Regions from separate parts of the Dasania marina DSM 21967 genome, predicted to be linked through region 3. Evidence: predicted binding sites of a transcription regulator. Region 3 holds the regulator's gene; each other region holds the start of a gene.

Region 1 (3,749 bases), on a different contig from region 3:
GTAGCGTAGAGGGAGGCCACTTGCACCAAGCCGCAGTAATCCAAATCATCCTCGCCTTCGCTGTGGCGCAACCAATCACCATACTCTCTAGCCACCGCCACCAGCTCTGGCGCAAAATCCCACTTCTCTAATACCATGCCGCCGATATGACCACTGAGCAGCATAATCACCGTATCTAAATGCTGCTGATCGGTGCTCAAGTCATAAAAGTTATCCGCAAAGCTGATAATCACTAGCTCACCGATGCGATGTAATACACCGGCCAGCATGGCCTCATCTTCGTTAAAAATAGGTAAATGCTTAGCCAATACATAGCTGAATGCCGCGACCTCTATGCTTTGTCGCCACAACCGCTCCATGCGTTCTATGGCGGCATGGGAGTCGGACTTAAACAGTGACAAGACTGCAAAGCTGGTTACCAATTGCTTGGTGGTAATAATCCCTAAACGCGATATCGCTGCTTGGGTATTACTGCAGGGGGATACACCTCGGTACAGCGGGCTGTTAGCTGTTTTTAATAGTTTGGCAGCAATGGCTGGGTCGGTATTAACCAGCGCCGCTATATCGGCCAAGTTACTGTCTTTATCATCGGCTTTTTCACGAATTTTTAAGGCGGTCTCTGGCAAGCTGGGCAACACAAAACGCCCCGAGGCCAATTCCTGCTGAAACTCGTGCAATAAGATGCGGCCATCTTCCCCAGCCTGCGACTTCATATCTCCCACCACAAAACCGCCGGTTTCACTGTTCATGCCGCGCTGCAATTCATCTAATACTGACTTGCTCAGGGAAAAATACAAAATATCACTGGCCGCGATAGCCTTATACATTCTGGGGCGCAGCCGTGCTATGGGTAACTGCGCCCTACCTTCGCCAGCCTTTAAAACGTTTTCACGGCCATCTTTTGCCGCTAGGGCTATCTCTCCCTGCACCAAATAATATTCATCAATATCGATATCACCAACATCAAATAAAACAGTGCCCTTGGCCGCTTTTTCTATATCAATATAAATCGCCACATGCTCAAACAGCTCATGATCTAAACGATTAAAGGGGGAGAATTGCGCAATTAACGCTAATTTTTCACTGCTTTCCATAATTTACGGTTATCACCTAGTAAGTTGTTATTCACTATAGATGATAATAACGCTTACTACTCGTTAGGTTCAAAACAAAAAACCCGAGCTAGGCCCGGGTTTGATAGATTCGCTACTCATAATAGTCAATATTAGGCTTTCGCTTTTTTACGGCTCCAAGCTAAACTCGCTAAACCCAAACTCAATAGACCTAAACTACCGGGCTCAGGCACATTCCTAGTAATAGTTTCTTTCACCTTGATATTGACGAAGGCCGCCGTAAATGAATCAGCGGTTAAACCACCTGCGCGTAATTGAGTTAAATCCCAAGCTGCACCACCAGTGCCCAAAGCTAATGCGCCATAATGATCCCAGCTCAAATTACTACCAATATTACTACCATAGGCGCTAGCACAAGTTGTAAAGCCACCAGCACCATCGGCCTTATAGCCGGTGCCAGTACTATCCATACCCAAAGCGGTAGTATTATCACCACAATAAATACTGGAGTTAATCACCGCATTCAATAAAGCCTTGTCACTAGCAAGGCCGGCAGCTATAGAAGCATAAGATAGTCCACCATCGACAGTGTCTCTATCTTCATCGGTGACCAAGATAAGGTTTCTAATTGAGTTGGCCTGCGTGGTATAGCCCAGTGCAGTATCTATACCCGAGTAACCATCCTCAGTACCGCCGGTTAATACCAAAGTGCCCGTAGCAGTACCAAACTCTGCAGCAGTCCCCAAGCTACCACCACCGACTGTATGCTCATGGCCAGCATAATGAACACCACCGCTACCCGAGGTACCACCAAAACCTGTTAATCCATATTGAGCACTAAATGGGTCGACGCCCGCAGCTGCCGCCAGTGCCGTATCTAGTGAACTTATCATGCCGCTTAGCCAGGCATGCTCACCCGACATGGACCCTGACTCATCAACGACAGCGATGATATCTGTGGTAATAGCTGTAGCCATTACCGGTAATGCTGTAGACGCGAATACCGCCACAGCCAACTTAGAAAGTTTCATTTTATTGATCTCCTTTAAACTCTATTTTGCCAGAACAATACACCCTCATTGCTGGCTCGGAGTGTAAACAGAGCAAAAAATAGACCACTCTAATCATTCACAATAAAAAACAAATACTTAGCATTAAACGAGTTACATTAGCGTAAAGATACTCGACAGTTATAAAACCCCTTTCACCAATATTTAATATCTTTTTGTGATATAAAGCACTGCTGTTATTATTATTTATGTTCACACTTATTTCCTGTGACAGCCATCACAAATTTTATCTTTCATATGCATAAAAAAGTAGTTACGCCGCTAAATTAAACCTGATAATTTTTTCGACAGTTAGCGCTTATTTTTTAACAAACTTTCTATCACGTCTAATTGCGTTTTCATAACAGCGATTTTATCCGCCATATCCTCACGCTCTTTATGCGCCTGCGCCACATCCTTGCTATTTTGTTCGGCGCTCATCACTTCTAAAATAGTGCCTACCATCATATTTAAAAACACAAATGCGGTTAAAAATATAAAGGTTAAATAATACAGCCAACTAATGGGATAAACCGCCATGGTTTCATACATCACGTCGGTCCAGTCTTCAAAAGTCGCTATCCTAAATAGCGTAAGCATAGAAATGCTAACATCATCCCATAACACGGGATTGATATTTTGAAACATCAACGAGCCTATCGCCGCGTAAATATAAAAAATAATAAACATTAACAAGGCTATATAGCCCATGCGTGGAATAGCTTTTAATAAGGAGTTAATTAAAAACCGCAGCTCTGGCACCACCGACACCAAGCGCAACACCCTAAACACTCGCAGTAATCTGCCCACTAACACCGCATCGGCATTTTCCAGCGGCACTAGACTCCCCATCACCACCAAGGTGTCAAACACATTCCAACCATCAAAGAAAAAACGCTTTTTGTTTTCACACACCGCAAAACGCAAGCAAAGCTCTATCAAAAAAAATACTGTCACTGCCCAATCCAGCACCCACAGCGCTTGCTCGGCCATAGGTGGAATATCATAGGTTTTAGCCCCTATCATTAACGCCGACAGCACAATAATAAATATCACCAAGCCCTGAAACCACTGGCTGGATTCTAAAAATTGTAAGCGCCTTAAAAACGCCCATGAAGTAGGGGATTGCATAGCGGTATTTTTCATAGAGGTTTTACGCGTAGTACTTAGATGTTTATGGCGCCGAGAAACAGCACCATAGTAATAAAGAATGATAGATAAGGGGTAAAGCGGGCATTAGTACGCGGTTAACCTATGCTACTAATGCCGCCGTATTCTTTTAAAAACGATTCACTCTATGCAAACCATCTAGAGCCGCCACCCTATAGGCTTCGGCCATAGTGGGGTAATTGAATGTGGTTCTCACAAAATATTTTAAACTATTAGCCTCACCTTCTTGGCTCATCACGGCCTGGCCTATATGAATAATCTCTGAGGCTTCAGCACCAAAACAATGTATGCCTAATATTTGCAGGCTATCGGCGTGGAAGAGTATTTTCAACATACCCACGCTTTCACCCGAAATTTGTGCTCTGGCGGTATCTTTGAAGAAGGCTCTACCCACTTCATAAGGTACTTTCGCGGCGGTGAGTTCGCTTTCAGTTTTACCTATGGAGCTAATTTCAGG
Region 2 (3,749 bases), on a different contig from region 3:
GTGATCAAAACCATAGCGTTAATGTGGTTGCTGCGCTTGGGCTATTTTTTAAAGTTCAGCCCACGGTTATTACACCGGCTTTACTATGGGTGAGTTCGTCTATCCGCGTTGTAAAATTCTGGTATTTGCGAAAGCACCGGTGGCGGGGCAGGTGAAAACCCGCATGCAGCCGCAGCTTAGCCCTGCGCAATCGGCACAATTACATAAAGAATTACTGGGACATTGCTTAACAACCCTACAACAGGCGCGGTTGGCACCGGTGCAGTTGTGCTATAGCGGTGAGCATGAATGCTGGCAGGGTTTGCGGCAGCGCTATTGCTTGGAGATAGTCGAACAGGGTAAGGGTGACTTGGGTCAACGTATGGCCGGAGCTGCCGTCCATGCCTTGGTAGATGCCGAGGCGGTGCTGTTGTTGGGAGCCGATTGCCCTTTTATTGACGCTGCCTATATAGCGCAGGCTCTGCAGCGATTGCAGCAGGGAGTCGATGTGGTGTTTGGCCCTGCCGAGGATGGTGGCTATGTGCTGTTGGGGTTTAAACGCCTGTGGCCGCAGCTGTTTAGCGGCATTAGCTGGGGTAGTGATCAGGTGCTGGCGCAAAGCTGTAGTGCTTTAAAGGGGGTAGACAGTCGTTATCACTGTTTAGCCCCCTTGGCCGATATAGATAGGCCCGAAGATTTGCCACTATTACGAGAGCTGCCAGCTTTTAAGCACTGGTGATACTGCGGCCAGAGCTGTTGTTATTGGCCATACCCTTGGGGTCATATAAGCGATTTTGTTGGTTGGCGCCGCGTAATAAGTCCAGCGTTTGATTAACCACTAGGCGGGTGCGTTGCAGTATGCGCTCGTTAACGGCATTTAAATGCTGGCACTCATCCCATTGCTGGGCCAGTTGTCGCCACGCCTTGGCTACTATCGGTGACTCTTGTTCGGCAGCATTGAGGGTGGCGGTTTCATCCGCTAGGCCTGCTGCCTGTAGGGCGTGCATGCGAGTGTGGGCATGCTGCTTAAGGTTTTTGACCAAGCTATTTTTGTCAGCTAGCAGAGTTTTAATATTGTCGTAGTCGCGGTTTTCTAGAGCGCTACGCTCTTGTAATAGCAGCTTATGTAGCTGGGTAGTGAGGGGTAGGTCTTTGTGGAAGGTGGCTAGAAGCTCTGACCACAACTGCGGTGAAGTTGCCATAGGATTAAACCTTTTGAATGTTTTATATTTGCCTTTTGCTCGCTAGGCGAGCGGGTGCTCAAAGAGCGGTTCAGTGCGCGCTATTTGCCGAAGAGCGCATCTGAACTGAGTAATTTTTCAGCGATTTTGTTGTTGTCTATACGGTATTCGCCGCTTTCTATGGCGGCTTTGATGCTGGCCACGCGTTCCTCGTTCACTTCAGGCAAGTCTGCAAGCTTGCCCTCTAAGCTTTTAAGGGTTTGCGCTTGGCTGCTTAAGTTAACTTGGTCGCCGCTAACGGGAGCTTTAGCATTGCTATCGACCGCAGCGCTTTTGCTTTGCTCGGCTTTGGCGCCGTTCTCGTCCTTGCGATCAGTACGCAGCTCGTTGCGGTTTGGGCTTCCTAAGCCACTGATATCTCTAACCATTTCTCTAATCCTAATTGGCAAATTAAGGCAAATATAAAACGTTCATGGTATTTATCGGCAGTAATGCCGCGAACTTTAACATATTTACCTTTTTTATTACGGGTTTCTGCAGGGTGTTTATAAACTGGCCTGCACGGCTCCAGGCCCGGTGACACGGGCGTCGATGACGCGTTTTGATTGTCTGTTTTGCACCTGTATTTGCTGCCCTTGGCGGCCATCGCTGAGGGCGATGGCGGGGGCCTTAACGGTTAAGCTGCCAGATTCGGCGCTGAGCACCACGGCGTCGCCTCTTTCTACCATCAAAGAGGCCTGTAAATAGCTGCTGGAGATGACTACGCCAGGCTTAAGTGCACGGCTGGCTTCCATCCCCACCACATCACTTTTACGAAAATAATAACTGCCCCGTATGCCGCCTAAATCGACTTCGCGTAGGTCTAGGTGCTGAGGGCTGAACTGGGTGTCTTTATTGATGGGTCCTGCGGCGACCACGACGGGGTGAAAGAGTTGTATCTCAATAGGCACATACAATGACCAGCGTCCTGGCTGCGAGCAGCTAACCTTGAGGTTGACGCGGCCTACGGTGTTATTATCATGGCGCTCTACTGCCAGTGCTTGGGCGCAGTCGGCCATGCTTAGGCGTGAATCTAAGGCGTTAATTTGATGGCTGATACGGCTGGCATTGGGGTAGCGTTGCTGTAGCTCACTGCGGTAGTCATCCATAAAGAGTTTTATGCTGCTGCTAATGTCAGCCGCGCTGGTATCGGCCTGCACTACCGCGGGGCTGAGCGAGATTAGGGTGCTTATCGCTATTAAAATACTACGTGCTTTCATTAACTTAGCCTATGCTTTATCTGTTAGTGCGCTAAATATTGCTGCTTTGCTGCCGATGACATATTGAAGTCGAAAAAATGACGCTCAATAGCTCGTTCAAGAAATACTGCAAGTAGTATGCCGTTAATGGCCGTGAGCGGGGTAATGGTGCTAGAGTGCTATGTTCTCACTAGCACCGGGCCAAGCCGGTTGGTTTGATGAGACTAACGTAATCGTTATTGGAGAAAAATATGGCAGGTGTACTCGATACAGTCAATCAGCGTACCCAGCTAGTCGGGCAAAACCGCCTAGAGCTACTGTTGTTTCGCCTAGATGGTGCGCAGGTATACGGTATTAATGTGTTTAAGGTTAAAGAGGTGTTGCAGTGTCCTAAGCTGACCAAGATCCCCCAGCGCAATCCGGTGGTGAGAGGCGTCTCCCATATACGTGGAGGCACTATCCCGATTATGGATTTGAGTTTGGCTACCGGCCAAGGCGAATTAGACGACATAGAGAGCTGCTTTGTTATTATTACTGAATATAATACGGCGACGCAGGGCTTTCTCGTGCGCGGGGTAGAGCGCATTATCAATATGAACTGGGGTGATATACATCCACCACCCAAGGCCTCGGGGCGCGAGCATTATTTAACGGCGGTCACCAATATCGATGGTCGTTTAGTGGAAATCATAGACGTAGAAAAAATTCTGTCTGAAGTTTCGCCCATGGTGGAAGAAATTTCCGCAGGGGTAGTCGATGACGATATCGGCGTGGAGGCTGCGAGCAAGCACGTATTAATTGTCGATGACTCGGCTATAGCCCGTAAGCAAATTAAACGCTGTGTAGAGAGTATAGGCGTAGAAACAACGGTGCTGAATGATGGCCGCCAGGCCTATGAGCATCTGTTGGCATTGGCTGACGAGGGCATCGATGTCTCTAAGAAATATATGGTGATGATTTCAGATATAGAGATGCCGGAAATGGATGGCTATACCCTCACCTCAGAGGTGCGAGCCGATGCCCGTTTGGCTAAGTTACATGTGGTGCTGCACACCTCGCTCAGTGGTGTTTTTAATCAGGCTATGGTGAAAAAGGTAGGGGCTGATAATTTTTTAGCCAAGTTTAACCCTGATCAATTAGCAACCATGGTTACCGATAGAATTAAGGCCGTTAATGCAGGGGAGTAGGCTTAGCAGGCAGTAAACTTTGTTCGCAACGATATATTTTATCGGAGCAAGGTGGAAAATTCTGTATGCTTAACGGCATTCCCGTAATAAAAAGGTTAGCAGTATCTATGAGCCAACAGAGCTATGGTTTGCCTTCTCATGCCAGTGCGCAAGTGTCGTCGAAA
Region 3 (3,749 bases):
TTTATCCCCTGAAGGATGGCCGCCTTGTTTAAGATGGGTGACTAAATCGGGAATCAGCGCTACCGGTAAATTGTCTATGCAGTAATAGCCTTCGTCCTCTAAGAGGTTGAGGGCGCTACTTTTGCCTGAGCCGGAACGGCCGCTGATGATAATTAGCCTCATAGTGCTCCTGTGTGGCTGTTATTAATGACTGTGGTTTATGACTATAAGCTTAAATAGCAAAGGGTTTATAGCTAAGCGTTAATGGCTATATCAAACAGCTCTTGGCTGGTTTTGGCGTTGCGCAGTTGCTGGCAAAATTCGGCGGTGCTGAATAATTTGGCCAGGGTAGCTAGCACCGCTAGGTGTTCATCCTGCGCTTCGTTAGGCACGATAAGTACAAACAAGATATCTACGGGCTCACCGTCTATCGCGTCAAAGTCTACCGGCTGTTCTAGTTTAATCAACGCGCCGGTAATGCTACTGCAGTTGTCTATGCGGCAGTGGGGTATGGCTATGCCGTGGCCTAGGCCGGTGCTGCCCAGCTGCTCGCGGGCAGTGATCTTGTCGCATAAGTCCTCACTGTCTAGCGAAACTATATCCTGACATATAAATTGGCATGTAGTTTCTAGAACGCGTTTTTTGCTGCGCCCTTCGGCACCACAGAGGGTGCGCTCAAGGGTAAGAATGGAGGATAAAGACATAGAATTTCGCGATTACTGTGTGAGCGTGCTTGGGGTTAATGGGCTAATAACTTTTGACTTTTTCTTTATGTTTAATCAGTTGGCGGTCAAGTTTGTCGGTGAGCGTGTCTATCGCAGCATACATATCTTCAGACTCTGAGACAGCGAATAAATCGGCGCCAGCAACATGGACGTTAGCTTCTGCTTTTTGGCTGAGTTTTTCAACGGTTAAAGTGACATTGGTGTTAGTTATTTGATCAAAATGGCGTTCTAGGCGGGAAAATTTGCTGCTGACGTAATCTCTAAGGGCTGTAGTAACTTCGACATGGTGACCGCTAACATTAATTTGCATGGCTGGCTCCTTCTGACAGGGTTAAAAAGTAGTGCTGCACGGCGTGCGGACTCTTTAATTGAATAGGGAGGAAGTGGCTCCCGTCTCTTTCAGCTTAGCGTAATTTTGGCAGCCTGTTTAGTTCGCCTGCTAAGAATCTCGTCGCTGTGTCGGTAGTTTTTTAAGTGTTTGATTATTCAGCTTAAACCAGCCGCTTGCGCTCATTAGAGGGCGGTATATTAAGCGACTCGCGGTATTTGGCTATGGTGCGGCGGGCCACTTTGATGCCCTGTTCGCCCAGTAAGGCGGTAATTTTACTGTCACTGAGTGGTTTTTTGGTGTTTTCGGCGGCTATGAGTTTTTTGATCAGTGCCCGTATCGCGGTGGAGGAGCATTCGCCGCCGGAGTCGGTGCTGACATGGCTGGAGAAAAAATACTTGAGCTCAAAAATACCTCTGGGCGTATGCATGTATTTTTGGGTGGTGACCCGCGAGATAGTGGATTCGTGCATTTCTACCGCCTCGGCGATGTCGTGCAGTACTAAAGGCTTCATGGCCTCGTCACCGTAATCCAAAAAGCCGCGCTGGTGCTCGACGATGCGGGTGGCCACTTTCATCAGGGTTTCGTTGCGACTTTGTAGGCTTTTTAAAAACCAGCGCGCCTCTTGCAAGTTGTCGCGCAAATAGTTGTTGTCGCTGCTATTGTCGGCGCGCTTAACCATGGAGGCATAGGTGCTGTTAATACTGAGTTTGGGGGCGGTATCGGGGTTGAGCTCGACGGTCCAGCGGCCTTTGATCTTTTTAACAAAAACATCGGGTACTATATATTCGGTTTGGCTGCTGGTAATGGTTTCGCCGGGGTTGGGGCTAAGGCTTTGGATAAGCACTAGTGCGGCTTGCAGCTGTGTTTCTTTGAGTTTGCTACGGCGCATCAATTGGGCGTAATCACGGTTGCCCAATAAGGCCAGGTGGCGAGTAGTGACAAGTTTGGCTTCTTTTAGCCAAGGGGTGTCGGGAGACAGCTGGTTGAGCTGTATCATCAAACACTCTTGTAAGTCAGCTGCAGCCACCCCCGGCGGGTCAAATTGCTGTACCCGGTGTAGTACTGCCACCACTTCGTCCAGCTCTAGTTCGGGGTATTCTTCGCTAAAACCGGAGAGTATATCTTCGGGGGTTTGGGTGAGCCGGCCATTGTTGTCTACGGCATCAACTATAGCCATGGCGACGGCTCGGTCCAAGTCGGAGAGTCGGGTCAGGTTGAGCTGCCAGTAGAGGTGATCTTGTAATGATTCTTCGGCGCTGTTGTTGGCGTCAAAGTTATAGTCGTTATCGCCGCTGGCTGATGAGCCGTTACTGCTGGGGCTGTTATTGGTGTAAACGTCATCCCAGTTGGTGTCTACCGGTAGGTCGTCGGGGATGTTGTTTTCAGCCCAGTCACTATCGGCATCGGCGGCGGTGCTGTCGGCTTCTTTGCTGGTGGGTTTTTCGTTGGGTTGGCTGAGGTCTACCAGCTCGGCTTGCTTATCGCCTTCTTTGGCTGGGCTGTCGGCTTCGCTTTCTTCGTTCACCTCTAGCATGGGATTGCTTTCTAAGGCTTGTTGTATCTCTTGCTGTAAATCTAGGGTGGAAAGCTGTAATAGTTTGATCGCTTGCTGCAACTGCGGCGTCATGGTCAGCTGCTGGCCAATTTTAAGTTGTAGCGATTGTTTCATAGTGACTAATTATTACTTTTCCGCACAAGGAAGTCGCGCCAGGTGGGTGGTTTTACCCTTGGTGCAGGCTATTAATGCCAGTGATTAATGAGGACAACTTAAGGCCTAGTGTAGTTTATGCAGGTTCTTATAGGCAATAAGAAAGCAATATTTATACCGCTTTTTTTATGGCTATGCACCACAGTAGTTTAAAAGCTGCACAGCTTATAAAACAAACTGGTGGCCCAGATAAATATCCCGCACTTTGCGGTTATTGAGCACGGTTTCGGGTGAACCTTCGGAGATGATGTGACCATCGCCGACGATATAGGCTTTTTCGCAGATGCTAAGGGTTTCTCGCACATTGTGGTCGGTGATTAGCACCCCTATATTAAGGTTTTTTAAATGCTTAATAATGTTTTTAATATCGCCCACCGAAATGGGGTCTACGCCAGCAAAGGGCTCATCCAATAAAATAAATGCCGGTTCAGTCGCTAGCGCGCGGGCGATTTCTACCCGGCGGCGTTCGCCCCCCGATAAGGCCATGCCCAAGCTGTCGCGTATATGGGTAATGTGCAGCTCTTGCAGTAACTCTTGCTGTTTAGCTTTGCGTTGTCGGCGGCTTAAGTCTGCGCGGGTTTCCAGTATGGCCATAATGTTGTCGGCCACGCTGAGCTTGCGAAAGATAGACGCTTCTTGGGGTAGGTAGCCTATGCCTTGTCTAGCGCGGCCGCCCATGGAGAGGCCGGTGAGGTCTTTATCGTCCAGGGTGATGCGGCCGCGGTCTGCGGTGACTATGCCCACTATCATGTAAAAGCAGGTGGTTTTACCGGCACCGTTAGGCCCTAATAAACCGACGATTTGGCCGCTTTCTACGGACAGTGAAACATCTTTAACCACTTCCCGGCCTTTGTAGGCCTTGGCTAGGTTACTGGCTAACAGCGTCGGCATGGCTATCCTTTAGGTCGGTTTTGGGGTTGGTATGATCGTCGGTTGGTGCGCTGGCCTTGTCATTGCCTGTTGTGTTGGGCTGTACCGTAGGGGTAGGTGTTGGGGTAGCTGCAGA
Region 4 (3,749 bases), on a different contig from region 3:
ACGGCCCCTGATCAAATCAGCGCCATGCTGCAGGATATAGACAGCTGGCAGGCGGCCGACCTTAGCCAACATCTTTCCAGCGCCGCCAAAAGTGTGGTTAGCCCTCAGCAGCTTAGCAATGTGCTAGACCTTTACCGCCCGCTAGGCCAATTTGAGCGCATAGAAGAGCTGCATTTTTCACGCCTAGCCAGCGCTTTAAGCCTGCTAGGCACCCGCTACATCAGTTATAGCGGCATAGTTCAATACAGCCGCGGCCACGCCGAGCTAACCATCACCCTAGTGCACGATGAAACCGCCCCTGACAGCGATAAGCTAAAAATATCCAATATCAATATGAGCAGCCCCGCCCTTGGGCTTTAGGGGTTGGTCGACAATAGCCAACGCCCATAGCGTAAAACAACTACCCATAAAAAAACTCCCTCAGCCCCATCAGGCTGAGAGAGTTTAACGATTTATTTGTTTGCTATAACCGGCAGCTAGAAACTACAGCGGGCGATACACCTTAACATTGCTATAGCCTTGCTCCACTAAGTGTGAGGCATGCAGGCGGCTCATCACACCTTTATCGCAATACAATAAATACACTTTGTTTTTATCCAGCTCGGCAAACTTGCCGTGCAATTCATAGAAAGGTATTTTTTCTACTGTCACATTGTTAATTTTTAAAGGCTTGCGCTCTTCTTCGCTGGGGTGACGCACATCAATAATAATGCCGTCTTGTATAGGTACGTTTAGTACCTCTACCTCAGTACTAGCCATTTCAGCTAAGTCAATTTTATCGATATTGACGAACTGGGCATTGGCCACAGCCTCATCAATTAAATCAAAGTTAAACTTTTCTTCCTGATTAACTATCCTATCCATCTTGGCTCTAGTGGTAGGCTTTACCGAAATCACGCCGCAGTACTCGGGCATCACAGCAGCAAAAGGCTCAGTGCCAATTTTTCTAGAGAGATCGATAATATCGCCCTTATCCATGGTAATTAGCGGCCGCAGCACCAGCATATCGGTAGCAGCATCCACCACTGTTAGGTTGGTCAGGGTTTGGCTGGACACCTGCGCAACACTGTCGCCAGTAACGAGAGCCTGCACGTTTAAAGACTCAGCCACTTTGGTGCCCGCACGCAGCATCATGCGCTTTAACACCACGCCCATTTGCGAATCATCTATGTTTTGTAAAATTTCTGATACCACCCCCTCAAAAGGCACGGTTACAAAACGCACCCGCGAAGTGGAGCCATACTTCAGCCACAAATACAGGGCGACTTCTTTCACTCCTATTTCGTGATCGCGACCACCTAAATTGAAAAAACAAAAATGGGTACGCATACCGCGCTTCATGGTGAGGTAGGTTGAAACCGTAGAGTCGAAACCGCCAGAAATCAAACTCAGTACCGGGTCTATGCTGCCTAGTGGAAAGCCTCCCAGACCGGCGTGCTTGTCGTTGACCACATAGAGCTTATCGTCGCGCACCTCTAAGTTTACCGTTACATCGGGGTCGCGCAGCCTTACCCCTGCCGCCGCAGTGTGCTGCAACAAGCCGCCGCCCACATAACGCTCTAAATCAGTGGAGTTAAAATCGTGCTTGCCCGCCCGCTTACAGCGCACCACAAAAGTCTTGCCCGTTAGCCGCTCACCCCAAATCTGCTGCGTTTTTTCATACACATCCTGCATATCCCCCAAGGGGAATTCCACCACATCCAAGAAGTAGGCAATGCCGGGGGTGCAAGCCAAGGTATCTATCATCTGCCCGCGCAGCTGCTCATCATTAGAGCTGCAGTGCACCACCAGCTTATCCCAGTCTTTTTGTATACGCACCGACTCATGCAACGGGCCTAGTAACTTTTTAAGGTTATCGCTAAGGTTCTTCACAAACTGCTTGCGCACCGGCTTGCTCTTAATCGTAATCTCGGGGAAAAACTTAACGATAAACTTCATAATGTCACTAGCCCTGTCAGGGGGATAAAAAATGGCCGGCAATTATACCCAGTTTAGCCCACAACAAAACGCTTAGCGGCCTAGACCCTTGCTAGAAAGATCCCAAAACCTCTTCACACAAAGCGCACCAATATCAGGCACAACCGCACCATGATGGTGCGCATGCAACTATCACGAAATGTGGAGGTAAAATAATCTCCTTATTAATCAGTTGGTTAGCAGGCCGCACAAGCTGGCATAGCGATTGCTAATAGCAAGCTATAGCCTGAACTTAGCTCGATGGCGAGGGAGCTGAGGTAAGCCAAGGCAAAACCCTATATACTCACTCGCAATCGAAACGACTACAGCTATAGTTGTAAACCATAGTTAATTAACAACCTTATAGAGAGGAAGCTCAACATGTCAGAGAACACTCTGAACCTAATTAAAGACAACGATGTACGCTGGGTAGACCTGCGCTTTACCGACACCAACGGTAAAGAGCATCACGTCACCATACCAGCTTCAGAAGTAGACGAAGGCTTTTTCGAAGAAGGCAAAATGTTTGACGGATCCTCTATAGGCGGCTGGAAAGGTATTAACGACTCAGACATGATTTTAATGCCTGACGACTCTACCGCCGTTATCGACCCCTTCACCGACGACGTCACCCTAAACTTGCGTTGCAATATTGTTGAGCCCACTACCGGTCAAGGCTATAGCCGCGACCCTCGCTCTATAGCGGAGCGTGCCGAATCCTATATGCGTGCCACCGGCATCGCCGATGCAGCCCTATTTGGCCCAGAGCCTGAGTTTTTCGTTTTTGACGACGTTAAATGGCATACCGAAATGTCTGGCGTAGGCTTTGAAATCAACTCTGAAGAAGCGGCTTGGTCCTCTAACAAAACCTTCACCGATGGCAACACTGGCCACCGCCCGGGTGTTAAAGGCGGCTATTTCCCAGTGCCTCCGGTCGATTCTTTACACGACCTACGTGGCGCCATGTGTAACGCTATGGAGGCCATGGGCCTAACCATAGAAGTACATCACCACGAAGTCGGCACCGCTGGCCAATGTGAGATAGGCGTAGGCCCTAACAGCATCGTACCTAAAGCCGATGAAGTTCAAATTTTAAAATACTGTGTACACAATGTGGCGCACGCCTACGGCAAAACGGCTACCTTTATGCCTAAGCCAGTAGTGGGCGATAACGGCTCTGGCATGCACGTACACATGTCTTTATCCAAAGACGGTAAAAACCTAATGTCTGGTGATGCCTACGCAGGTATGTCAGAAGAAGCTTTATTCTGCATAGGCGGCATTATCAAGCACGCCCGCGCCATTAACGCCTTTGCCAACCCAGCAACCAACTCTTACAAGCGTTTGGTTCCCGGTTTTGAAGCCCCTGTTATGCTGGCCTATTCGGCACGTAACCGCTCGGCCTCTATACGCATTCCTTATGTACCCAATCCTAAGGCCCGTCGTATAGAAGCGCGCTTCCCCGACCCCGCGGCCAACCCTTACTTATGCTTCACCGCATTGTTAATGGCGGCGCTAGACGGCATCCAAAACAAAATACACCCTGGCGATGCAGCCGATAAAGACTTATACGACCTACCGCCAGAAGAAGCCGCTGAAATCCCAACGGTTGCCTCTAGCCTAGAGCAAGCGCTAGAAGCCTTAGATGTAGACCGTGAATTCTTAACCGCTGGCGGCGTTATGGACAACGACATGATCGACGCTTACATAAAGCTGAAGAAAGAAGAGATACAGCGCTTAAACATGACGACTCACCCTGTTGAGTTCGCCATGTACTACAGCTGCTAATCACG

The links. The regulator sigma-54, encoded in region 3, starts transcription at its own class of promoters, with help from an activator protein. The targets are predictions, from matches to a motif close to TGGCACANNNNTTGCNNT.
Region 1: B067_RS0101785 (PEP-CTERM sorting domain-containing protein) is a predicted target of sigma-54. The motif match lies at 2,174-2,191, and genes of this name have one in related genera.
Region 2: flgA (flagellar basal body P-ring formation chaperone FlgA) is a predicted target of sigma-54. The motif match lies at 2,525-2,542, and genes of this name have one in related genera.
Region 4: glnA (glutamate--ammonia ligase) is a predicted target of sigma-54. The motif match lies at 2,172-2,189, and genes of this name have one in related genera.

What each region holds. Positions count from the first base shown of each region.
Region 1 covers NZ_KB891575.1:401,118-404,866, forward strand. The annotation lists gene B067_RS0101780 (HDOD domain-containing protein) at 1-1,094, opposite strand, end outside; gene B067_RS0101785 (PEP-CTERM sorting domain-containing protein) at 1,226-2,104, opposite strand; gene B067_RS0101790 (ion transporter) at 2,435-3,268, opposite strand; gene sthA (Si-specific NAD(P)(+) transhydrogenase) at 3,402-3,749, opposite strand, start outside.
Region 2 covers NZ_KB891592.1:92,858-96,606, forward strand. The annotation lists gene B067_RS0119125 (TIGR04283 family arsenosugar biosynthesis glycosyltransferase) at 1-93, shown strand, start outside; gene B067_RS21045 (TIGR04282 family arsenosugar biosynthesis glycosyltransferase) at 86-718, shown strand; gene B067_RS0119135 (flagella synthesis protein FlgN) at 705-1,181, opposite strand; gene flgM (flagellar biosynthesis anti-sigma factor FlgM) at 1,262-1,588, opposite strand; gene flgA (flagellar basal body P-ring formation chaperone FlgA) at 1,706-2,419, opposite strand; gene B067_RS0119150 (chemotaxis protein CheV) at 2,650-3,585, shown strand; gene B067_RS0119155 (CheR family methyltransferase) at 3,693-3,749, shown strand, end outside.
Region 3 covers NZ_KB891579.1:30,819-34,567, forward strand. The annotation lists gene rapZ (RNase adapter RapZ) at 1-162, opposite strand, end outside; gene B067_RS0108990 (PTS sugar transporter subunit IIA) at 234-683, opposite strand; gene hpf (ribosome hibernation-promoting factor, HPF/YfiA family) at 727-1,014, opposite strand; gene B067_RS0109000 (RNA polymerase factor sigma-54) at 1,196-2,704, opposite strand; gene lptB (LPS export ABC transporter ATP-binding protein) at 2,909-3,634, opposite strand; gene lptA (lipopolysaccharide transport periplasmic protein LptA) at 3,612-3,749, opposite strand, start outside.
Region 4 covers NZ_KB891575.1:172,798-176,546, forward strand. The annotation lists gene B067_RS0100700 (hypothetical protein) at 1-360, shown strand, start outside; gene thiI (tRNA uracil 4-sulfurtransferase ThiI) at 484-1,938, opposite strand; gene glnA (glutamate--ammonia ligase) at 2,338-3,744, shown strand.